Regions from separate parts of the Limnohabitans sp. INBF003 genome, predicted to be linked through region 1. Evidence: predicted binding sites of a transcription regulator. Region 1 holds the regulator's gene; the other holds the start of a gene.
What was found. Region 1 encodes FNR, which switches genes on or off when oxygen is low (the NO sensors DNR and NnrR bind a similar motif). Its sites were predicted from a motif close to TTGATNNNNATCAA; they were not measured.
Positions count from the first base shown of each region.

Region 1 (12,038 bases):
CATGGCCATGCGCGGCATGACGCCCTCGCCTGTTTCTTGACCGCTTACGCTCACTTCCTTGAGTGTGTAGTTGGCAAACCCAAATTGCTGTGTCAAGGCTCGGGCTTTGATTTTGAAGCGCTCGACAGCTTGAGTCTGGATTCTCATTTCAGCCTCATTTCTCTGCTCGGCACTCAGCTTCCAGTTGATCTGCGACACCGTTAAATCTTGCAGCTTGCTCGCAAGCAAGGTGATCTGTTCGGCATCTCTGCCCTGCAAGACGACCTGAGCCGAACCCTGCCAACCATTGATCTTGCCTTCGCGGCCATAACGGGGTGAAACATTCATGCTGCCTGTGCTCAGCTCCAGCAGGCCGGGCTTGATCGATGGAGAGGCCACAGCCAAAGCGGCAGCCACCATCGTGTTCAATTGCTTTTGAATACCGGAGGCTTGCGGCCCTTCTTTTTGCACGCCCAAGGTCATGACCAACCAGTCTTGTTGCACTTCGGTTTGCTCGGATGCGCTCAAGTGCAGCAACTGCTGCGACAAGTTCGAGGTGTTTGAGACTTCACTTTGCGCGTGAGAGAGTGTCAGGGCCGAAATCAACCCCAGGGCGGTCAGGGCAAGGCGTGCAGATTTCATGGTGTTGTTTGGGCTGCGAGGCCCCATGTCAAAAGAGACTGAATTGTGTAGGCACAGAGGCCACTGCCGATACAGGCTTGTGCGTTCTTTGGTGTCAGGGTGTAACGCACCAAGGTGCCTGATCGTGAACCAGCCCCATCCACAAGGCCCAACCCGACACAGCGGCCAAAGCGAAGCCTGCGACACGGATGCCCCAAGCACCATCGCCCAGACTTTGCATGCGCAAAAACAACCATGGGCCTGCCCACAAGCTGATGCTGCTGCCCAATGCAAACAAAGCCATGGTGGCGGCACCTTCCAGCGGCTGGCTGGTCAAGGCCGCAACCATCAAGGCAGAGTAAAGCAAACCGCAAGGCATCAAGGCCCAAAGTACGCCCACCAGCCACGGTGCAGCGCTGCCCCAGCGGGCATTGAAGGCACGCACACGCGCCCAAAGTTGTCTGGCGGCACCATCGAGCCACACAGGTTGCCGGGCCGTCCACATGAGCAAAAGCCCCAAGACAACAGCGGCCACATGCAAAAGCGTCCACACGGGGCGAATGGCGGCTGACTGGACCGTGAGCCAGCCCAAAGCCTGAACACTGGCGGCGGCCACAGCCCCCAGCAAGGAATACCCCAGCACACGCCCGACCTGGAAAGCCAGCAGTGCTTGCCCTCGCTGCGCGCCTGCGGCTTGGCCCAAGCCTGCACAAGCCGCCCCGCACATGGCGACACAGTGGGGTCCACCCATGATCCCCATCATCAAGGCCGTGATCGCCAAAGAGCTTTGCATTGAATTTTTGCCTGAATGTTGTCCACCGCATTGTCGGCGATGAACGCCAAGCGGCTGACGAACCCGGACTCAGATGATCTTGGAGAAACGGGTGCGGTTGCGATCGGCTTGCAAATAGCGGTCAAACACCATGGCCACACCGCGCACAAAAAACCAGCCCATAGCCGTGACCTGAATGCCTGAGTCATTCAGTTGCACCAGACCTTGGTCCTGCAAGGCTTGCAGCTGCACCAGTTCTTTGGCAAACAGGCTTTTGAAGTCAACCAACCAGGCCAGGTTAATGGACTCGTATTGCAGATGCCCCTGGCACATGAGCGCCATGATGACCGAGCGGCGAATCAGGTCGTCACGGGTCAAGGCCAAACCCCGAACGACAGGCAAATGCCCTTGGTCGAGCAGGTCGCAATACTCTGCCATGGTCTTGGCATTTTGGCTGTAGGTGGCACCCACTCGGCCAATGGAAGACACACCCAATGCGATCAAATCGCAATCCGCCTGCGTGCTGTAGCCTTGAAAATTGCGGTGCAAACGCCCTTGCCGCTTGGCCACCGCCAAGGCGTCATCCGGCAAAGCAAAGTGGTCCATGCCGACATACACATAACCGGCATCCACCAGGGCATCAAGCGAACGCGAGAGCATGGCCACCTTGTCGCCACCCGATGGCAGCTCTTGCGCGTGGATGCGCCGTTGGGGCTTGAAGCGCTCCGGCAAATGGGCATAGGCATACAAAGCAATGCGGTCCGGGCGCAAGGCATTGATTTGAGCCAAGGTGCGGTCAAACGATTCAGGGGTTTGCAGTGGCAGGCCATAAATCAAATCCACATTGACCGACTCGAAGCCCAAACGACGCGAAGCCTCGACCAGCTTGAAAACCTGCTCGGCGGGCTGAATCCGGTGAATCGCTTTTTGCACATGGGCGTCAAAGTCCTGCACGCCAAAGCTCAGCCGGTTGAAACCCAGTTCGGCCAAAACGGCCAAGCGGTTTTCGTCGACCGTGCGCGGGTCCACTTCGACCGAATATTCGCCCCCCGGCACAAATTCAAAATTTTCCCGCAGCATGGCCATGAGTTGACGCAATTCGTCGTCGCTCATGAAGGTCGGCGTACCGCCACCGAGGTGCAATTGGCTGACCGATTGACCCTGCCCCAAATGCCGGGTGTGCAGTTCGACTTCTTTGGTCAGATAGCGCAAATAGTCGGCGGCGCGCTCTTTGTGTTTGGTGATGATTTTGTTGCACGCACAGTAGTAGCAAAGCGATTCGCAAAACGGGATGTGAACATACAAAGACAAAGGCAACTGCTTGCCCACCAAGCCTGATTTGCGTTGCGTCAAGGCCTGCACATAGTCAGCCTCGCCGAAGGCTTCGACAAAACGATCCGCAGTCGGGTAAGAGGTATAGCGTGGCCCCGGCACATCGAAACGTGTCAGCAATTCGGGTGTGATGACGGACATGTGGCTGCCCCTTAATGAGAACGTGTTCATAACAAGCCATGCACTTTGCCTACTTACCGCCATATCGGTATTGACTCACATCAAATGCAATACTTGTTTTTGGTGATTTTTTACATAGACAGGGTATACCCGCAATTTATGTCGTTTTTTAGGTTTAAGCTCAAGGCTTGATCCAAGGCAAATCCATTGCTCAACCATGAGATGACCATGAATCCCCAAGCCATCAAAGTCGCCTGTTCCAACTGCAATCTGCGCGAGTTGTGCATGCCCATGGGCCTGACCGACCACGACCTAAACCGTCTGGACGATCTGGTGGCAGTGCGCCGCAAGATCAAACGCGGCGACACTTTGTTTACCAATGGTGAAAAGTTTTCCTCGCTGTACGCCATACGGACGGGCTTTTTCAAAACCTGTCTGGCCACAGAAGACGGTCGCGATCAGGTCACGGGCTTTCAGATGGCGGGCGAAATCATTGGTCTGGATGGCATCGTGAATGACCAGCACACTTGCGATGCCGTGGCATTGGAAGACGCCGAAGTCTGCGTGATGCCGTTTGACCGGATTGAAGAAATTTCGCGTGAAGTGACGGCTTTGCAGCACCATGTGCACAAGATCATGAGCCGGGAAATCGTGCGTGAACACGGTGTGATGCTGCTGTTGGGCAGCATGCGGGCCGAGGAGCGCCTGGCCGCATTTTTGTTGAACCTGGTGCAGCGCTTGCATGCACGGGGCTTCTCGCAGTCTGAATTGGTCTTGCGCATGACCCGTGAAGAAATCGGCAGTTACCTGGGTCTCAAACTCGAAACGGTGAGCCGGACGTTTTCAAAGTTCGTGGAAGACGGCATTGTTGAAGTCAAGCAACGGCACGTCCGCATTCTGGAAACAGAGGGCTTGCAGCGTTTGGTCAACAACCAGAATCACCACTGCCATTGAGGCGAAAAGCGGGTCAGCAGCAGCCGTCCGTTCGGGCGCAATCGCTTGGGCGCTGATCGCTGGGCACCGGGCAGCGGTTGACCTCAAAGGGCGACATCGACAACAGCGTGGTCAGTCCGCTGGACACCATGGTCAAGGCCCAAAAAGCGAAAAAAGCCACGGTATAGACCCCTTGCCTTGAGAGCACCAAGGGGTGGCCAAACCATTGCAAATCCTGCGGGTCGACCAATCCGAACACCAGCATTTCCAGCAAGCCCGCCACCAAAAAAGCGGGCCATGCAATCCACATCATTCGTTTTGCCAACATGCTGGTCTCCTGTGCCCTGTTCAGGGTTTGTTCTTTGAGTCGGTCGTGGGCAGTGTGCCTGTGGCCGCATGGTTGCGTGCTTGCATGGCTGGTGCCAGGCTGGCACGGTCATCCGTTGTGGCGCTGCTGTGCGTCTCGGCGTTGGATTGGGTCAAGACGGGGTCTTGTCCGTGAGCTGCCAGGTAAAAGGTGGTGAAGGATGCCAGCACCACAATCAATGGCCCGGAGATCACCAGCCAGACATGGCCGTACGACCACCAAGGACGCTTATCCAATGAGGAATTTGAGGTGTTTGACATGCTTAAGCCTTTGTAAAAATATCAGCGAGGCACCAGGAAGACAGATTTTTCCTGCAATTCAGACAGCACCTGGCCACCTTCTTGAACTGACTGGATCATGAACTCAATGGGATGTGAGCCTGCTGGGGCGGCCTCGTAAGGCAGCTGCAAACGAACAGACACCCAAAGCGCCTCAGTAGGCGCGACACGGACATGGCTGTCTGTTGTCAGCGTCAAATTGGGAAGACCTTTGACGGTCAGATGGAAATCAAGTGGCGTTTCGGCGGCGTTCATGATTTGCAGGCGGTACACGTTTTCAATATGTCCCCCGGCAACGATGCGTGCCAGCGAAGCGCGGTCGCGCACCACATCCACCTTGAAGGGTTTGCGCAAGCTCAGGCTGGTGAGCAGTGCGGCCACCACCACCAGCAAAATGCCGATGTACAGGATCACGCGGGGGCGGAACACATGGCGCAGGGTCTGCTGTTGGGTCCAGCCGTTTTTCATCGCGTGTTCGGTCGAATATTTGACCAAGCCACGTGGATACCCCACCTTGTCCATCACGGTGTCGCACACATCGGCGCAGGCACCGCAGCCAATGCATTCGTACTGCAGGCCCTTGCGGATGTCGATGCCGGTCGGGCACACCTGCACGCACAAGGTGCAATCGACGCAAGCGCCCAGGCCCAAAGCGACAGGATCGGCTTTTTTGGAGCGCGCACCCCGCGGTTCGCCGCGCTCGGCGTCGTAGGTGACGATCAGGGTGTCCTTGTCGAACATGGCACTCTGGAAGCGCGCATAAGGGCACATGTATTTGCAAACCTGCTCACGCATGAACCCGGCATTGCCATAAGTGGCAAAGGCATAAAAGAACACCCAGAACACTTCCCAGGAACCCATGTTGCCCAGGAAAAATTCCATGCCCAGTTCTTTGATGGGGGTGAAATACCCCACAAACGTGAAGCCGGTCCACATGGCGATGGCCAGCCAGACAATGTGTTTGTAGACCTTCTTGAACAGCTTTTCGAGCGACATCTTCTCGCCGTCCAGCCGCATGCGGGCACTGCGATCGCCTTCGATCTTGTGCTCGAACCACATGAAAATCTCGCTGTAGACCGTCTGCGGGCAGGCATAACCGCACCACAAACGCCCGGCCACGGCGGTGAAGAGGAACAGTGAAAATGCCGAGATCACGAGGATCGCGGTCAGGTAAATGAAGTCTTGCGGGTAAAGAACCAGGCCAAAAATGTAAAAACGGCGCGCACCCAAATCAAACAGCACGGCCTGACGCTGGCCCCATTCGAGCCAGGGCAAGCCATAAAAGACCAGCTGCGTCAGCACCACCATGAACCAGCGCCACTTGGCAAAAATGCCCTGCACGCTGCGTGGGTAAATCTTTTGCGTCGCCTCGTACAGCGACACCATCTTCACCTCATCCCCGGCACCGTGCGCATCTGTCACCGGGACAATGGGCACGATCTTGCGGGGCGGATTTTCCTGGGAGTTCAAAACGGAGACCTTTAAAAGCACAGGACACCCGCTCGGGGTGTCCTGATGTCACTGACTTGACGTTGGCGATGCCTTATTTGCTGGCTGCAGCTGTCTTGTTGGACAAGCCCCAGACATAAGAGGCCAACACATGGATCTGGCCTTCGGTCAGCTTGGCCGCTTGCGCAGGCATCTGGTTGACCTTGCCGTTGTTGATCATGTTGACGATGGCGTTTTCGCCCCAGCCGTGCAACCAGATGTCATCCGTCAGGTTGGGCGCACCCAGTGCCTGGTTGCCTTTGCCGTCCATGCCGTGGCAGGCGGCGCAGGCACCGAACTTGGACTTGCCCAGCGAGGCACGCAGCGAGTCATGCGGGCTGCCCGACAGGCTCAGCACATAGTGGGCCACATTGCGCACATCTTCGGGCGAACCCACGGCAGCAGCCATGGGGGGCATTTGGCCAATGCGGCCTTGGACCAAGGTTTCCTTGATCTTGTCGGGCGTGCCGCCATGCAGCCAGTCGCCGTCGGTCAGGTTGGGGAAACCCTTGCTGCCACGGGCATCCGAGCCGTGGCACTGGGCGCAGTTGTTCATGAACAAACGGTCACCAATGGCCATGGCCTGCGGGTCTTTGGACACTTCTTCAGGCGGCATGCCCGAGAACTTGGCGTACAAAGGGGCCACTTCGGCATTGGCTTTGGCCACCTCGGCGTCGTACTGACCGGCCGATGTCCAGCCAAACTTGCCCGCCAGATTGCCCACACCGGGGTACATGGCCAAGTAAACGAAGGCGAACACGATGGTGATGATGAACAAGCCCACCCACCAGCGCGGCAGCGGGTTGTTCATTTCACGCAGGTCACCGTCCCAGACGTGGCCGGTGGTGTTGTCATTGGCCGTCATGGCCTTGGCTTTGCCGCTGAACCAAAGCAGGATCAGGCAGGCAATGATGCTGACCAGCGTGATGCCGGCCACATACAAGTGCCAGAAATTGCTGATGAAGTCACTCATTTCGATTCCTTTGATTTGTGATGTGCTGAGGACAATTCAGTCATCCTGACGAAACGGCAGCTTGGCCGCTTCATCGAAATTGGCTTGGTTGCGAGCTGACATGGCCCACCAGATGATGCCCAGGAAGATGGCAAAGGTGAGCACGGTCACGATGGCGCGCAGGGTATTGATGTCCATGGCTTGCTCCGTTTATTTGCGGTGAATGCCCATGCCTTGCAGGTAGGCAATCACGGCGTCCAGTTCGGTCTTGCCTTTGACGTCTTCGGTCGCTTTGGCAATTTCCTCGTCGCTGTAAGGTGCGCCCAGAGTGCGCAAGCCCTTCATGTGTGCAGGCAAGCTGGCACCGTCCACAGGGTTCTTTTCGAGCCACGAGTAAGCGGGCATGTTGGACTCGGGCACCACATCACGCGGGTTGTTCAGGTGGATGCGGTGCCATTCGTCGCTGTAACGGCCGCCCACGCGGGCCAGGTCCGGGCCAGTACGCTTGGAGCCCCATTGGAAGGGGTGGTCGTACACGAACTCGCCAGCCGTGGAGTAAGGGCCGTAACGCAGGGTCTCGGCACGGAAAGGACGGATCATCTGCGAGTGGCAGTTGTAGCAACCTTCGCGCACATACACATCACGCCCCGCCACTTGCAGCGCGGTGTAAGGCTTGAGGCCTTCCACCGGTTGGGTGGTGGACTTCTGGAAGAACAGGGGCACGATCTCGACCATGCCACCGAACAGCAACACGATCAGGATCAGCACGATCATTAGGAAGTTGCTGGTCTCGATTTTTTCGTGGGAGAGACCGCCCGATTTTGGGTTTTGAGCCATTTTCTATTTCTCCTCAGGCGTGGGCAGTCAGGTTGGGAATCTGGACTTCAACGGAGCGACCCTGGGTCGCCGTCTTGACCACGTTCCACAACATCACACACATGCCGCCCAGGTACAACAAACCGCCGAGCAATCGCAACACATAGAACGGGAAGGTGGCTTTCACCGACTCCACGAAGGTGTAGGTCAAGGTGCCATCGGCATTGACGGCGCGCCACATCAGGCCCTGCATGACCCCGGCAATCCACATCGCGGCGATGTAAATGACGATACCGATGGTGGCGGTCCAGAAGTGCAGTTCAATGGCTTTGGTGCTGTACATCTTCTTCTGGCCGAACAGGCGGGGAATCAGGTAGTACATCGAACCCATGGTCACCAAACCCACCCAACCCAAAGCACCCGAGTGCACATGGCCCACGGTCCAGTCGGTGTAGTGGCTAAGCGCGTTGACGGTCTTGATGGACATCATCGGGCCTTCGAAGGTGGACATGCCGTAGAACGACAGGGACACGATCAAAAAGCGCAGGATCGGGTCGTCACGCAGTTTGTGCCATGCGCCCGACAAGGTCATGATGCCGTTGATCATGCCGCCCCAGCTGGGTGCCAACAGGATCAGCGAGAAGACCATGCCAATCGACTGGGTCCAGTCAGGCAGCGCGGTGTAGTGCAGGTGGTGAGGACCTGCCCACATGTAGGTGAAGATCAGCGCCCAGAAGTGGACGATCGACAGGCGATACGAGTACACGGGGCGCTCGGCCTGCTTGGGGATGAAGTAATACATCATGCCCAGGAAGCCAGCGGTCAGGAAAAAGCCCACGGCATTGTGGCCATACCACCACTGCACCATGGCGTCCTGCACACCGGCGTAGGCCGAGTAGGACTTCATCATGCCCACGGGCAGCGCGGCGCTGTTGACCAGGTGCAGCAAGGCCACGGCAATGATGAACGCACCAAAGAACCAGTTGGCCACATAGATGTGACGGACCTTGCGGGTGCCCACGGTGCCAAAGAACACCACGGCAAACGCCACCCAGACCAGGGTGATCAGGATGTCAATCGGCCACTCGAGCTCGGCGTATTCCTTGCCGCTGGTGTAACCTAAAGGCAAGGTGATGGCCGCCAGCAGGATGACCAGTTGCCAACCCCAAAAGGTGAAAGCGGCCAATTTGTCGTTGAACAGACGGACGTTGCAGGTGCGCTGCACCACGTAATAGGCCGATGCGAACAAGCCGCAACCGCCAAACGCAAAAATCACCGCATTGGTGTGCAAGGGGCGCAAACGTCCGTAGCTGAGCCATGGAATGCCCAGATTCAGCTCGGGCCAGGTCAGCTGGGCCGCGATGATCACGCCCACCAGCATGCCCACCACACCCCAAACCACCGTCATGATGGCGAACTGCCGCACAACGGTGTCGTTGTACGAAGTCGCCTGCATATTGGCAAATTTCATTTTCACCTCTTCTTTTTAAAAACTACTGCCAGAGTTTGACCGGGTATACACCGAGCCCACTTGATCAAAATCAATCGTTGCGCAAAATACGCTCGCCTTCGGCCTCAATGTCCTCAAATTGCCCCCGGTGGATGGCCCACCACAGGCCACCCAGGATGCAAAACACCAAAGCAACTGACAAAGGGATCAGCAAATAAAGAATGTCCATCGTGCTTTTCTCAGGTGGGCGTCATTTTGGCTGACGGGGTGGGCGAGACATCTTGCCGTGGAATCGGGGTCAAACCTTGCGCCAATCGCAGGGCATTGAGCACAACCAACAAGGAACTGAGCGCCATGCCCAAGCCTGCAGCCCATGCGGGCAGCAGGCCCATCAGGGCCAAGGGCACGCAAGCGGCGTTGTAAATGGCCGCCCAAACCAGGTTTTGTTTCACAATGCGCAAAGTTTGACGGCTGCGCAACACGGTGCTGACCAACACCTCAAGATGTCCGCCCATCAGGACAAAATCAGCCTTGGACTGCGCCAAAGGCACCGCTTGCCCCAGCGCAAACGACACGTCTGCCCCGGCCAACACCGGGCCATCGTTCAAGCCATCGCCCACCATGGCCACGCGGTGACCCTGAGCCTGCCATGCCTTGAGCGCTTGCAATTTGTCTTGTGGCTTGCACCCGCCCCGGGCATCTGCGATGCCCACCGATTGGGCGACTTGCGCCACGGCAGCAGGCCCGTCGCCCGACAAGACCTTCAGTATCAGGCCCATCTTTTTCAATTCCGCCACCACTCCGGGCGCTTCCGGACGCAGCTCTTCAGCCAATTCAAACGTCGCCAGCCAGCCCGCACCATCGGCCAAACTGACTTGCAAATGGTGGCCGTCAAAAATGGGCGCCTTGCAAAACACGGCTGACCCGAAACGCATGCTTTGTGCCACGCCATCGGGCATGTCAAGCTCACCACGCATGCCCTGCCCGGCTTCTTCGGTCACATTTCGGGCAAACAAGGCCTCCAATGCAGGCAAATCACCCGCAAGCGCCGCTTGGCGGCGCGCTTCAGACCACAAAGCTCGGGACACCGGATGCAACGAGTGCCGTGCCAGGGTCGATGCCCAAGCCAGCGTCTGCTGTGGCAAGACACCGGTACGCGTGTGAATCTGCGTCACCTCGAACGCATCACGGGTCAAGGTCCCGGTCTTGTCGAAAATGACAGTGTCGATGCTGGCCAAGTTTTGCAAGGCTTCCAGCCGCCTGACCAACACGCCGCTACGGGCCAGAGCACCGGCCGTTGCCAGCATGGCGGCGGGCGTTGCCAAAGACAAGGCACAAGGGCAGGTCACGATCAAAACGGCCACAGCCACCATCAAGGCGTGCGCCGGATCGGTGGGCCACCAGTAAATGGCCGAGGCCAAAGAGGCCAGCAACACCGCGACCAAAAAGGGTTTGGCCCATCGGTCCACCAACAAGGCCATGGAAGGCTTGGACACCGAGGCGCTTTCCATCAGCGCCACGATTTGGGCATAACGGGTGGCTGCCCCGACCTGCTCAATTTGAACTTCCAGGGTGCCACTCAGGTTGTGACTGCCTGCGATGACCCTGTCCCCCACTTTCCGTGTGAGGGGCAGCGACTCACCGGTCAGCAAGGCTTCGTCCACTTGGGTTTGGCCAGAGAGCACACGGCCGTCGCCCGCAAAAGCCTCACCCGGCAAAACCTCGATCACATCGCCCACAGCCAAACGCCTGATGGCGATGCGCTCCCACGAGCCATCGGGCTGGCGCTTGCGGATGCTGTCGGGCAAGCGGTTGAGAATCGCTTCCAGTGCGCCTGCCGTGCGGTCGCGCAAGCGCAGCTCCAACCAACGCCCCAACAGCAAAAAGAAAACAAACATGGTCAGAGAATCAAAATAGACCTCTGCACCAAATGGACCCGCAGGTTCAAAAGTGCCCAAGCTGCTGACCACGAAGGTCACCACCATGCCCAGTGCCACCGGCAGGTCCATGCTCACTTGGCGTTCCCGCAGATCGCGCCACGCACTGCCCAAAAAAGGCGCACAAGAGAATAACATCACCGGCAGAGACAACACCCATGAAGCCCATCGCAGCAGGTGCATGGATTCGGCCGAGATGTCACCAGGTGCAGACACATAAGCCGGGGTGGCGTACATCATCACCTGCATCATGCACATGGCGGCCACCGACAGGCGCCAGACCATGCGGCGCGCTTCCTGACGCCGATGCTCGTGTGCGTGCGCATCGTTGGCCGGCACGGCTTTGTAGCCAAAGCGCTCGACCGATTGCATCCATTCAGAGGGGCGGGTTTGCTCTGGCGACCAGACGATACGACCCCTGTGGCTGGCTGAACTGATTTGGACAGAGGCGACGCCAGGCACGGCACGCAAGGCGTCTTCGAGGGTGATGGCACAAGCGGCGCAATGCATGCCTTCGAACACCACACTCGAACTCCAGTGCCCTGCCCTGTCCTTGTCGGGCAAGCTGAAATCCGCCCATTCCGCCGGATCGTCCAGCAACTTCAAGCGTTCCGCGCTTTCCGTCGGCAAAGCCGCTTGCCCAGCCAGGGCAGCGGCATGCAAATCGGGCAAAGGTGGCAAAACATTGACTTGTGTCATGTCCTGACGATACGACAGAAGAGGCGAAGAAAGCTTGACGTGCATCAATTGATCAGGGGCCGCGCTCTTTTATGCTGAGGTTTTACAACCCTTCAGGAGCACTCCATGTACAAACGCATTCTCGTGGCCACCGATGGTTCTGCCTTGTCCAAAAAGGCCGTTGCCAGCGCGATTGAGCTGGCTGCAACCTGCGGCGCACAACTGGTCGCACTCAAGGTGGTGCCCCGTTACCCTCAGGCGTACTTTGAAGGCAGCATACCTTTGTCCGCCGAAGAAATTTCGCGCATTGAAACC
Region 1 covers NZ_AP029222.1:1,538,804-1,550,841, reverse strand. Annotated here, with positions in the region: gene ACZ5VE_RS07090 (SIMPL domain-containing protein) at 1-621, opposite strand, end outside; gene ACZ5VE_RS07085 (sulfite exporter TauE/SafE family protein) at 716-1,393, opposite strand; gene hemN (oxygen-independent coproporphyrinogen III oxidase) at 1,463-2,845, opposite strand; gene fnr (fumarate/nitrate reduction transcriptional regulator Fnr) at 3,053-3,778, shown strand; gene ACZ5VE_RS07070 (hypothetical protein) at 3,792-4,085, opposite strand; gene ACZ5VE_RS07065 (nitrogen fixation protein FixH) at 4,106-4,360, opposite strand; gene ccoG (cytochrome c oxidase accessory protein CcoG) at 4,406-5,872, opposite strand; gene ccoP (cytochrome-c oxidase, cbb3-type subunit III) at 5,946-6,863, opposite strand; gene ACZ5VE_RS07050 (cbb3-type cytochrome oxidase subunit 3) at 6,900-7,040, opposite strand; gene ccoO (cytochrome-c oxidase, cbb3-type subunit II) at 7,053-7,679, opposite strand; gene ccoN (cytochrome-c oxidase, cbb3-type subunit I) at 7,693-9,129, opposite strand; gene ccoS (cbb3-type cytochrome oxidase assembly protein CcoS) at 9,200-9,337, opposite strand; gene ACZ5VE_RS07030 (heavy metal translocating P-type ATPase) at 9,348-11,744, opposite strand; gene ACZ5VE_RS07025 (universal stress protein) at 11,850-12,038, shown strand, end outside.

Region 2 (12,038 bases), 1.7 Mb from region 1:
CCAGATAGAAGTTGACGTATTTCTCTAACGCTTCTTCAAAGGCCTGGCGGCGGCTGGCCCCTAACAGTTCCCAAGCCTGCAACATGTGCTGCATGTCGCGGGCGGCTTTTTCGCTGCTCAGGTGGTCGCGCTCCAGCTTGTCGATGGCGCCCATCACCTTGGGGGCCAGCTTCACGACTTTGGGAAACAAGAGGTTGGATTCCTTGGGGTGGTGCAAACGCTCTGGAAATTCGTCGATGTAAAACAGCATGGCGCGCACCACGTCAAAGAAGTTGCGCCGGTCTTCTGCGGGACCGCGTTTGACCATCATGCGCATGGACTGGAGCATGGCCGCCAAGGAGGCGTGTTCGTCGCGGATGATTTGAAGTGCGCTGTGCTGTGTCATGAAAACAAACTCCGGGTTCTGAAGAGTTTCAGTCTGCCGGTTTGTGTCCCAACGCACCATGACGCATGTCAAGAATGCGTGATATGGCTTTGCAGACATTCGGACGCAGGGGCGGCCTCCCACAAAGTCAAGCGAAGGTTCAGCGCTGTCTCGTACTCAGGGCTTCCAGCGCTTGAGCAACAAGGCATTGCTCATCACACTCACCGAACTCAGCGCCATCGCGCCGCCGGCAATCACCGGGTTCAGGTAGCCCAATGCAGCCAGTGGAATGCCCGCCACGTTGTAGGCAAAGGCCCAGAACAGGTTTTGCCGGATCTTGGCCACGGTGCGCGCCGAGATGTCGAGCGCCGCGCCCACCAGCGCCACATCGCCGCGCATGAGGGTGATGCCTGCGGCGTGCATGGCCACGTCGGTGCCGTTGCCCATGGCCATGCCCACATCGGCCGCGGCCAGCGCCGGGGCGTCGTTCACCCCGTCACCGACCATGGCCACGATGCGGCCGCCTTCGCGCAGTTTTTGCACCTGCGCGGCCTTGTCGCCGGGCAACACGTCGGCCAGCACTTCGCCGTCTTCCGGGCGCAAACCCAGACGCCGCGCCATGGCTTCGGCTGCGGCCTGGTTGTCGCCCGAGATCATGACCAGTTTCAAGCCCCGCTCACGCAAGGCCGCCAGCGCCTCGGCCGCACCCGCCTTGGGCTCATCGCCAAAGGCCATCAGAAGCAAGCCCTGAACACCGGTGGCCGTGCGCTCGGCCAGTGCCGACAAGGTCGCGCCCTGTGCCTGCAGTGCGGGCACATCGGCCGACCACAGCGCAGGGTCCATGCCTTCTTGCTGCAGCCAGCGCAAGCTGCCCAGCAGCAACTGACGACCCTCCACCGTGGCTTGCACGCCCCGGCCTGGCACAGCGGCCAGATCGGCGGGCGTTGTCACGTTCAAGCCCTGCGCTTTGGCGGCCGTGACCACAGCACGGGCCAGAGGGTGCTCACTGCCACTTTGCACACAGGCGGCCCAGGTGAGGGCTGCTTTAACGTCTTGTCCGGGTGCCGCCACGTGTTGCGTCAGCCGAGGCTGACCCACCGTGAGGGTGCCGGTCTTGTCAAAGGCCACGGTCTGCACGCGGTGCGCCATCTCCAACGCTTGCGCGTCCTTGATCAAGATGCCGTATTTGGCCGCGACCCCGGTGCCCGCCATGATGGCCACAGGGGTGGCCAAACCCAGTGCGCAAGGGCAGGCGATCACCAACACGGCCACGGCGTAAATAAGGGCTGTTTCAAAGTCTGCGCCCCTGAACATCCATGCAGCCAGCGTGACCAGCGCGATCAACAAAACCACCGGCACAAAGACCTCAGCCACTTGGTCGACCAAGCGCTGAATGGGCGCTTTGGCCGCCTGCGCGTCTTCCACCAACCGGATGATGCGCGAGAGCACCGTCTCATGACCGACAGCGGTCACTCGCATGAGCACACGGCCATCGCCATTGATCGAGCCCCCGGTCAGTTGTGCACCCACGATTTTGGACACCGGCAGCGGTTCACCGGTCAGCATGGATTCATCCACTTGCGTTTGGCCTTCGACCAGTTCACCGTCGAGCGGAAAGCGCTCACCGGGGCGCACCACGATCAGGTCACCGGTCAGAATTTCATCCACCGGCACATCGACTTCGCCGTCTTCGCTGATCCAATGGGCCTTGTCGGGCCTGAGCGCGTGCAAGGCGCGGATGGCCTCTGTGGTCTGGCGCTTGGCACGTGCTTCGAGCCACTTGCCCAACAAGACCAGGGTGATGACCACGGCCGAACCTTCAAAATACAAATGTGGCGCGTGCCCTTCATGCGCCGTCAACCACAACCAGACCGACAGCAACCAGCCTGCGGTGGTGCCCAGCGAAACCAGCAAATCCATGTTGCCCGTTAACGCCTTGAGCGCGTGCCAGCCGGCCTTGTAAAAACGTGCACCCAAAATGAACTGCACTGGCGTGGCCAAGGCAAACTGCACCCAGGACGGCAGCATCCAGTGCAGGCCCCACAGGTCGCCCAGCATGGGCAGCACCAAGGGTGCTGACAACACCAAACCCAAGGCCACAGGCGCAAACCCAGCCCAAGGAGAGGTGTTGTTGGCGGCGGCTTCGGCTGCCTCCAGAGAACGGGGCTCATAGCCCGCATCGCGAATGGCCCTGCGCAACCGGGCATCGGTGGTGTCGGCAGAAGCCACCGCGATGCGCGCGGTTTCAGTGGCCAGGTTTACCGTGGCCGAGGTCACGCCCGGAACCTTGTTCAGTGCTTTTTCGACCCGTGCCACACACGAAGCACAGGTCATGCCGCCAATGCCTATGTCGATGGTCTGAGGTTCTGTCTTGATCTGTGTCATGTCGGAGGCTGTGTTTTCAACTATGCTTTGAACAGACCCACAAGGGTCTGTCTGAAAGGTACATCATGAACCAGATTTTTACGGTCGAAGGCATGACCTGCGGCCACTGCGAAAAAGCCGTGACCAAAGCCCTGCTCGCGTTGGACCCACAAGCCAAGGTGGTGATCGACCGCACGCAAAACAAGGTGCAGGTCGATTCTGAACAAGCCCGCGAAGCATTGGCCAAAGCCATGACCGAAGAAGGCTACCGCGTCGCGGCCTGAATTTTTTAAACCCCAAAGGAGATCCACATGACCCAAAACATCGGCGGCATCGAACGCATTCTTCGCATCGTGGCAGGCCTCGTGCTGGTCGCACTGGCAGCCACCAGCACCGTGGGTTGGTGGGGCTGGCTGGGTGCCGTTCCCTTGGCCACAGGCCTCATGGGCTGGTGCCCGCCTTACAGCCTACTGGGCATCAACACCTGCAAAAATCGCAACATCTGATGCACAGGACACCACGCCCTGCGCAGTTCTGTGCATGCTTTTAAAAGGTGGTGTGGAGTCAATTGACTTCACGCACCTTTACAAATCACAGCACATGGGCCACATCCCAGACACATGGCCAGATCACACTGACCTCACCCCATCACTGAAAGGATGTTTCCCATGAAATCGATTCGCAACACATTGATCGCCGCCAGCTTGCTGGCTGGCCTGACCGGCTTGACCCTGGCCCAAACAGCACCCGAAGCCAAAACCAGCGGACCCCGTGCTGAACGCATGGACAAGATGCACGCCAAAATGGGCGAGCGCCATGCCAAGCATCTGGCTGACCTCAAAGGCAAACTGAAGCTCGAAGCAGGCCAGGAAAGCGCATGGACTGCTTTTGAGCAAAGCATGAAAATGCCAAGCAAACCCATGGCACGTCCCGACCGAGCTGCAATGGACAAGCTGACCACGCCTGAACGCATCGACCAAATGCAAGCGCACAAAGCGCAGCGCGACGCTGATATGCAAAAACACGCAGACGCCACCAAAACTTTTTATGCAGCCCTCAATGCCAGCCAAAAGAAAGTGTTTGATGCCGAAACCGCACGCGCCATGCAAAGCATGGGCGGTGGCATGCGCCATGGCGAAGGCCATCACGGCCACCACTGAAAACGCAGACGAGCCACGCTCGTCTTCAACACCAGGCCGCTCACCGAGCGGCCTTTTTATTTCGTTTTCAGATTTGACACACATCAAGCCCTGAAAAACGGAGGGTGGTTAAGCTTTGCGCATGGCCCAAATACCCCACTCCGATTCCGCCCAAACACGTTCTGGCATTTTTTTGCCCCCTGTCCGACCCATCTTGATGGACCAGCCCATGCAATGGCTGGCACTGGGGTTCAAAGACATGGCAAGGGCACCCTTGCTCAGCACCATGCATGGCTTGGTGCTGGCAGCCCTGGGCGGTTTCATTGCCCTGCTGGCGCATGACCAATTCTGGCTGTTGGTCGGTTATCTGTCGGGCTTCATGGTGGTGGCACCTGTGCTGGCGACCAGCCTGTATGCCATGAGCCGTGCCATGGAACGCGGAGAAACCGTCAATTTTGATTTGCTGGTGCAAACCTGGACGCAGTGGCAGTTGCGCCTGCGTCACCAGCCTGACAGTTACTGGAGCCTGATCCGTTTTGGCCTGTTGCTGGGTTTGGCGGCCACCGGCTGGGTCATCACTTCGGCTGCGCTGATCACCTTGCTGGCCCCCGTTCCCATTCACACGCCGGTCGACTTCATCCGCCATGTGGTGCTGGCCAAAGAAGGGCATTTGTTTGAACTTTGGGTGGGCTTGGGCGGCATGATGGCGGTGCCCGTCTTTGCTTCCAGCGTGGTGTCCATGCCTTTGCTGCTAGACCGCCGCGTCACGGTATTACAGGCGGTACTGACCAGCTGGAAAGCCGTGCTGACCCACCCCTTTCAAATGACCTTGTGGGCTTTTCTGATCATTGGTTTCAGCATGCTGGGCATTTTTTCCTTGTTTTTGGGCCTGATCCTCGTCATTCCCATGCTGGGCCATGGCAGCTGGCATGCTTATCGGCACTTGGTCGATGTGTCTCAGCTCGAAGAACGCATTTCCGGACAGGGTGAACGGTGATGTTCGGATTCAACGAAGAACAATTCGCCTGGTTCGGCCTCACGATCGGTGTCGGGGCGTTCATGCTTTACATGCTGTTCATCATCGGACAGCTGGCCTGGGAGTCCAAAGCCGGGAAATTCGGAACCTTTGTCATTTTTCTGGGATTGGCGTTTGGCATGCTGGGTTTTGTGGCCAAAGGCGTCATTCAATGGTTGCTTGAAACATGACATCCATTTCTGGATAAGCCTGTGGATAAAAAAACAACAAGCAGCCAGTTATCCACAGCTTGATGTGTTGGCAAGAAGTTGTTCATTTTTCTGAAACACCAAAAAACCGCTACAGCGCACACGTTCACAAGTGATGCAAGTCCTTGTCACTCCTGAAAAAAATCAGCTTGTCCACACAAATGTGCTGCCCTTATCTACTACTGCTATTTAAAGATATAAATCTATAGAGAAAGAACAAGGAACAAGTGCGCTGTTAAGATTTGCGTCTTTCCTCCTTTGACGGCACCATGGCGATCGTTTCAGAAGCATCCCTCTCAAACTGTTACGACATCAAAAGCGCAGACTTGTCTTTGGTGGCTTTGGTCCTCAAAACCACCGACATCGCTGCCATCTCGCAGGCCTTGGTTCAACAATTGGCCGAAAGCCCAGGATTTTTTGACCAAGACCCTGTGATCATTGATGTCGGTTTTCTGAATTTTGAAGAAAACACGCCATCCATCGACTTCAAAACCTTGTTACCGCTCCTGCGTGAACACGGTTTGGTGCCTTTGGCCATTAAAGGCGCTCAGGGCGAACTTCTGACGCAAGCCAAGGGGGTGGGTCTGGTGGATGCCAGCGATGCCCGCATTCGCCGTTCTGTGCCCCTTGCGGATGTTGTGCAGGCTGTACCCAGCGTTGAACCTGTCTCTGTTCCCATGGAAGCACCTGTCCCGTTGGGTCCCATGGTGATCGACAAACCCCTGCGTTCAGGTCAACAGGTGTATGCCAAGGGCCGTGACCTGATTGTTCTGGCCATGGTGAATGCAGGCGCAGAAGTCATTGCCGATGGCCATATCCACATTTATGCGACTTTGCGTGGCAAAGCCATTGCGGGTGCTCGCGGCAACACCGAGGCACGCATTTTTGCGCAGGTGATGGAGCCTGAATTGATTTCCATCGCGGGCATTTACCGAACCAGCGAAAATGCCTTGCCCAAAGACGTTTTAGGGCAAGCGGCTCAAGTCCGTTTGCAATCGGGCCCTGAAGGCGACAAGTTGTTGGTGTCGCCCCTCAAGCTCTGAAAATCTGAATTTGTACCGATATCCTCTCCAAGAAAGAAAATGCCATGGCAAAAATTGTTGTTGTGACTTCCGGCAAAGGTGGTGTGGGTAAAACCACCACCAGCGCCAGTTTTGCCACAGGTTTGGCACTGAAAGGCTTCAAGACGGCCGTCATTGACTTTGATGTGGGCCTGCGCAACCTGGACCTGATCATGGGCTGTGAACGCCGTGTGGTGTACGACCTGATCAACGTGATTCAAGGCGAAGCCAACCTGAACCAGGCTTTGATCAAAGACAAGCAATGTGACAACCTGTTTGTGTTGGCGGCTTCGCAAACTCGTGATAAGGATGCTTTGTCGCAAGAGGGCGTCGAGAAGGTGCTGAAAGATCTGGCAGAGATGGGTTTTGAGTACATCGTTTGCGATTCACCTGCTGGCATCGAAACAGGCGCTTTGATGGCCATGCACTTTGCCGATGAGGCCTTGGTGGTGACCAATCCCGAAGTGTCTTCTGTGCGCGATTCGGACCGCATTCTGGGCATGCTGGGCAGCAAAACCAAACGTGCCATTGAAGGCCAGGAACCCATCAAAGAGCATTTGCTGATCACCCGTTACAACCCCAACCGGGTTGAAGATGGTCAGATGTTGTCGCTGCAGGACATTCAAGACATCTTGCGCATCAAGTTGCTGGGCGTGATCCCTGAAAGCGAGAACGTGTTGCAAGCGTCCAACCAAGGCACGCCAGCGATTCACATGGCACAAAGCGATGTGTCTGAAGCCTACAAGGATGTGATTGACCGTTTCCTGGGCGAAGACAAACCCATGCGGTTCACCGAAGCCGACAAGCCTGGCTTTTTCAAACGTTTGTTCGGAGGCAAGTGAACCATGTCGTTTCTTTCCTTCCTCCTGGGCGAAAAGAAGAAAACCGCCAGCGTGGCCAAAGAGCGCCTGCAGATCATCTTGGCCCACGAACGCAGTGGTCGCAATGCCGCTGAGCCCGATTACCTGCCCGCTTTGCAACGCGAATTGGTGGCAGTGATCAGCAAATACATCAAGATCAATCCGGATGACATCAAGGTGAACCTGGAGCGCCAGGACAACCTGGAAGTGCTGGAAGTCAAGATCGAATTGCCCGACGCACGCTGAAATCTGCAGATGCTGCTGCAAGCCATTTGAGCTTGCGATTGAAGTGTCTCGGACAGTGCACGATCGAAAGCCACCCTTGCGGGTGGCTTTCTTTTTTTCAATGGGCGTTCAATGAAGCCCACAATGCCCTGGCTGCTTTCAGGTTGCGTTCCTTGACATGGCCAAAGCCTTTGATGTTTTCAGGCACGTTGGCAACGGCCAAGGCGTGTGCATGGTTTTCAGGGCTCAGGTGTTCAATGGCCTGTTCGATGTGCTGCATGTATTCACCGATCAAGGCTTGTTCTGTCCGGCGTTCTTCTGTGCGGCCGAACACATCGAATGGGGTGCTGCGCAAGCCTTTCAATTGGGCCAGCAACTTGAAGCCTGTCAGCATGGTAGGGCCAAACTTTTGCTTGACCAACTCGCCCTTGTTGTTGCGCTTGGCCAAGAGCGGTTGGGCCAGGTGGTAATGCACTTTGAAGTCACCTTCAAAGCTGTTGGCGATGCGGTCCATAAACGCTGACTGGGTGTGCAAGCGGGCCACTTCGTATTCGTCTTTGTAGGCCATCAACTTGTACAGATGGCGCGCCACAGTTTCTGTCAGAACGGTTTTGCCCAATGGCATTTCAGCCCCTTGAACACGCTGCATAAAGGCCTGATAGCGGGTTGCATAAGCCGCGTTCTGGTAATCGGTCAAACGCGTCATGCGGTCAGCGATCAGGCTTTCCAGTGTTTCGCGTTTCTTGAACTGCACCACTTGCACGGGCTGGCTCTTTTGCATCAGCACATCCAGTTGGTGTGCGGCATGGCGACCCCACTCAAAAGCAGCCAGGTTGTTTTTCACTTGCACATCGTTGAGCTCAATGGCCCGCACCAAGGACTCATGCCGCAAAGGCACCCAGCCTTTTTGCCAGGCGTAGCCGAGGATCATGGGGTTGACGTAAATCGTGTCGCCCAAGAGTTGTTTGGCCAGTGTGTCGGCGTCAAAACTGCCCACACCTTCAACGCCCACTTGGGCTGTGATTTCGGCCACACACTGCTCGGCTGGGTTTTGCCAGTTGCCGTTTTTCACAAACGCCGCCGTGGGTGTGCTGTTGCTGTTCAGCGCCACATGCGTGCGGCCTGCGCGCATGCGCAAAGTGGTTTCCTTGGAGGCACTGACGATGGGGTCGCACCCAATGATCAGGTCAGCCGCGGCCATGCTCACGCGGGTGGTGCGGATCTCGTCTTGTGTGTTGGCCACCAGAATGTGGCTCCAGGTGGCACCGCCTTTTTGCGCCAGACCTGCCGAGTCTTGCGTGACGATGCCTTTGCCTTCCATGTGCGCGGCCATGCCCAGCAATTGACCGATGGTGATGACGCCGGTACCACCGACACCCGCGACCACCATGCCCCAAGGCTGTGTGATGGCGGGCAGTTCGGGGTCAGGCAAAGCGCCCAAGTTGGACGGGTTCAATGCCGTGGTGCTGGACGATGATTTTTTCTTGAACGTGCCACCTTCCACCGTGACAAAGCTGGGGCAAAAGCCCTTGAGGCAACTGGTGTCCTTGTTGCAAGTGCTTTGGTTGATGGTGCGTTTGCGGCCCAGAGGTGTTTCCAGCGGCTCGACCGACAGGCAGTTGGATTGCACGCCGCAGTCGCCACAGCCTTCACACACTTCCTCGTTGATCATCACGCGCAAAGCGGGGTCGACCATGGTGCCGCGCTTGCGGCGGCGGCGCTTTTCAGTGGCGCAGGTCTGGTCGTAAATGATGACGGTGGTGCCCTTGATCTCGCGCATTTCGCGCTGGATGCGGTCCAGCTCGTCGCGGTGGAACACACGCACGCCCTCGGCTAAAGCCACACCGTCGTATTTTTCGGGTTCATCGGTCACCACGTCGATGCGTTGGGCCCCTTCGGCCCGCATGCTCATGGCGATTTGCACCACGCTGTGGCCTTCGGGGCGCTCGCCCACTTGCTGGCCACCGGTCATGGCCACGGCGTCGTTGTAAAGCACCTTGTAGGTGATGTTGACCCCTGCGGCAATGCTTTGGCGAATGGCCAGAATGCCGCTGTGAAAGTAGGTGCCGTCACCCAGGTTGGCAAAGACGTGTTGTTCGTTGCTGAAAGGCTGTTGGCCCGTCCATGGCACGCCTTCGCCGCCCATCTGCGTGAAGCCGATGGTGCTGCGGTCCATCCAGATGCTCATGAAGTGGCAGCCAATGCCTGCCATGGCACGCGAGCCTTCAGGCACCTTGGTGGATGTGTTGTGTGGGCAACCCGAGCAGAACCAGGGCTGGCGTTCGGCCGCTGTTCCCAGCGTGAGCGTCTGCATGGCCCTTTCCTTGCCGTCGAGCACCGCCAAATGGGCGTCGATCTGAGTGGCGGTATCCGCATCGACCCCCAGTTTTTTCAGGCGCTTGGCAATGGCCCGCGCAATGATGGCGGGCGTCAAATCGGCATTGGCCCGCAGCAAGGTGCGTTCGGTGGGGTTGGGGATAGACCATTCGCCACCCGAGACATCGCCATCGGCTTCGTCGAACTTGCCCAGGATGTTGGGGCGCACATCGTCGCGCCAGTTGTAGAGCTCTTCTTTGAGCTGGTATTCGATGATCTGGCGCTTTTCTTCGACGACCAGGATTTCGCGCAGGCCTGTGGCAAATTCGCGTGTGGATTGCGCTTCGAGCGGCCACACCACCGCCACTTTGTGCAAACGGATGCCCAATTGACGGCAACGGTGGTCATCCAAGCCCAAATCCATCAAAGCCTGGCGGGTGTCGTTGTAGGCTTTGCCGCTGGCGATCAAACCAAATCGATCGTTCGGGCCTTCGATCACGTTGTGGTTGAGTTTGTTGGCGCGGATGTAGGCGAGGGCCGCATACCACTTGTAATCGAACAGCCGGGCCTCTTGCTCCAGCGCGGTGTCGGGCCAGCGGATGTGCACTCCGCCGGGTGGCATGACGAACTCGGGCAGCACAATCTGCACGCGCTCGGGGTCGATGTGCGCGGTGGCACTGGATTCGACGATTTCCTGGATCGTTTTCATGCCGGCCCAGACACCTGCATAGCGGCTCATGGCAATTGCGTGCAGGCCTTGGTCCAGGATGTCTTGCACGTTGGTCGGAAAGAACACCGGCAGGCCGCAGGCCTTGAAGATGTGGTCGCTCTGGTGCGCAGCGGTGGAGCTTTTGGCTACATGGTCGTCACCGGCCACAGCCAGCACACCGCCCCAGGGCGTGGTGCCCGCCATGTTGGCATGCTTGAAAACGTCGGAACAGCGGTCCACGCCTGGGCCTTTGCCATACCAGATGCCGAACACGCCGTCGAATTGGTTGGAACCTGCCGGAGCAAAGCCCAGCTGCTGTGTGCCCCACAAGGCGGTGGCGGCCAGCTCTTCGTTGACGCCGGGTTGGAAAACGATGTTTTGGGCCTTCAGGTGGTCTTTGGCCTTCCACAGCGACTGGTCGTAGTTGCCCAGCGGGGAGCCTCGGTAACCGCTGATGAAGCCGGCTGTGTTCTTGCCTTGCAAGGCATCGCGTTGGCGTTGCAGCATGGGCAGTTTGACCAGCGCCTGCACGCCGCTCATGAAGGCGCGGCCCACATCGAGGCTGTATTTGTCGTCCAGCGTCACCGTTTCTAAAGCCTGGCGAATCGATTCGGGCAAAGGGGCGTTCATGGTGTGTCCTGCGGCGGAAAAAGGAAAGCACAGTGTAGGACGGGCGTGCCGACAAGTGCTTGCTTTCTGTGACAGGATTTGCCCTATGATTTGAAAGAATCTTGCTTAAAAAGGCCTATTTTGGAAACATTAGATAAATTTGACTGGGCGATATTGAATGAACTGCAGCGTGACGGGCGATTGACCAATGCCGAATTGGCGCAGCGTGTCGGCCTGTCGGCAGCGCCTTGCTGGCGGCGCGTGCGGGCGTTGGAGGAGTCGGGGGTTATCAAAGGCTATCGCGCTGAAATTGACCGCCAAAAGGTGGGGCTGGATGTGCTGGCCTTTGTGCGCCTGGACGCTGAGCGCAACCGGGGCGACATCACGCGCCAACTGGAAGAGGCAATCCTCAAGATCCCTGAAGTGATCTCTTGCCACTACATCAGCGGCACCGGCACCTTTGAGCTGCAGGTGGTCAGCAAAGACCTGAACACTTTCAGCCAGTTTGCGCGCGATGTGCTGATCAACCTGCCCAACGTGAAAGACCTGCACACCAGTTTTTCGTTGGGCGAGGTCAAGGCTGCAGGGGCGCTGCCTTTGAAGCCTTGAGCAAGTGCGGGGCGTACTTGGGCTTGGCCCAAGTTCCGCCGTGGGTCGCCTCTTTCAGGGGTAGAGGCCGCGAAGTTCCCGCGCTTGCAAAATGCGCGAGCAGGCCACAACGAAGGTGGCGGTGCGCAAACTGATGTTGTGTTCGTCAGCCACTTGCCAGATGGCGGCAAAGGCCTCGCGCATGATGCGCACCAAGCGGGTGTTGATGTCGTCTTCGCTCCAGAAGAAGCTGGAGAAATCCTGCACCCATTCAAAGTAGCTGACCGTCACACCCCCCGCGTTGGCGATCACATCGGGCACGACCAGAATGCCCCGCTCGTGCAGGATGTCGTCGGCTTCGGGCGTGGTCGGGCCATTTGCGCCCTCGATCACCATGCGGGCTTTGATCTGCTGGGCATTGGCTGCGGTGATTTGTTGCTCCAGCGCGGCCGGGATCAGGATGTCGCAATCCACGCTCCAGAACTGCGCATCGGGCAGGGTCTCTGCAGGCGTGAATCCTTTGACGCTGCCGTGCTCGCCGACATGGCGCAGCAGGGCTGGCACATCCAGTCCTGCGGC
Region 2 covers NZ_AP029222.1:3,189,613-3,201,650, reverse strand. Annotated here, with positions in the region: gene ACZ5VE_RS14980 (hemerythrin domain-containing protein) at 1-385, opposite strand, end outside; gene ACZ5VE_RS14975 (heavy metal translocating P-type ATPase) at 542-2,749, opposite strand; gene ACZ5VE_RS14970 (heavy-metal-associated domain-containing protein) at 2,815-3,012, shown strand; gene ACZ5VE_RS14965 (YgaP family membrane protein) at 3,040-3,234, shown strand; gene ACZ5VE_RS14960 (Spy/CpxP family protein refolding chaperone) at 3,397-3,888, shown strand; gene ACZ5VE_RS14955 (DUF2189 domain-containing protein) at 4,010-4,864, shown strand; gene ACZ5VE_RS14950 (DUF2788 domain-containing protein) at 4,864-5,073, shown strand; gene minC (septum site-determining protein MinC) at 5,361-6,134, shown strand; gene minD (septum site-determining protein MinD) at 6,179-6,994, shown strand; gene minE (cell division topological specificity factor MinE) at 6,998-7,258, shown strand; gene ACZ5VE_RS14930 (indolepyruvate ferredoxin oxidoreductase family protein) at 7,356-10,892, opposite strand; gene ACZ5VE_RS14925 (Lrp/AsnC family transcriptional regulator) at 11,013-11,480, shown strand; gene ACZ5VE_RS14920 (Glu/Leu/Phe/Val family dehydrogenase) at 11,535-12,038, opposite strand, start outside.
Region 2: ACZ5VE_RS14955 (DUF2189 domain-containing protein) is a predicted target of FNR. The motif match lies at 3,962-3,975, and genes of this name have one in related genera.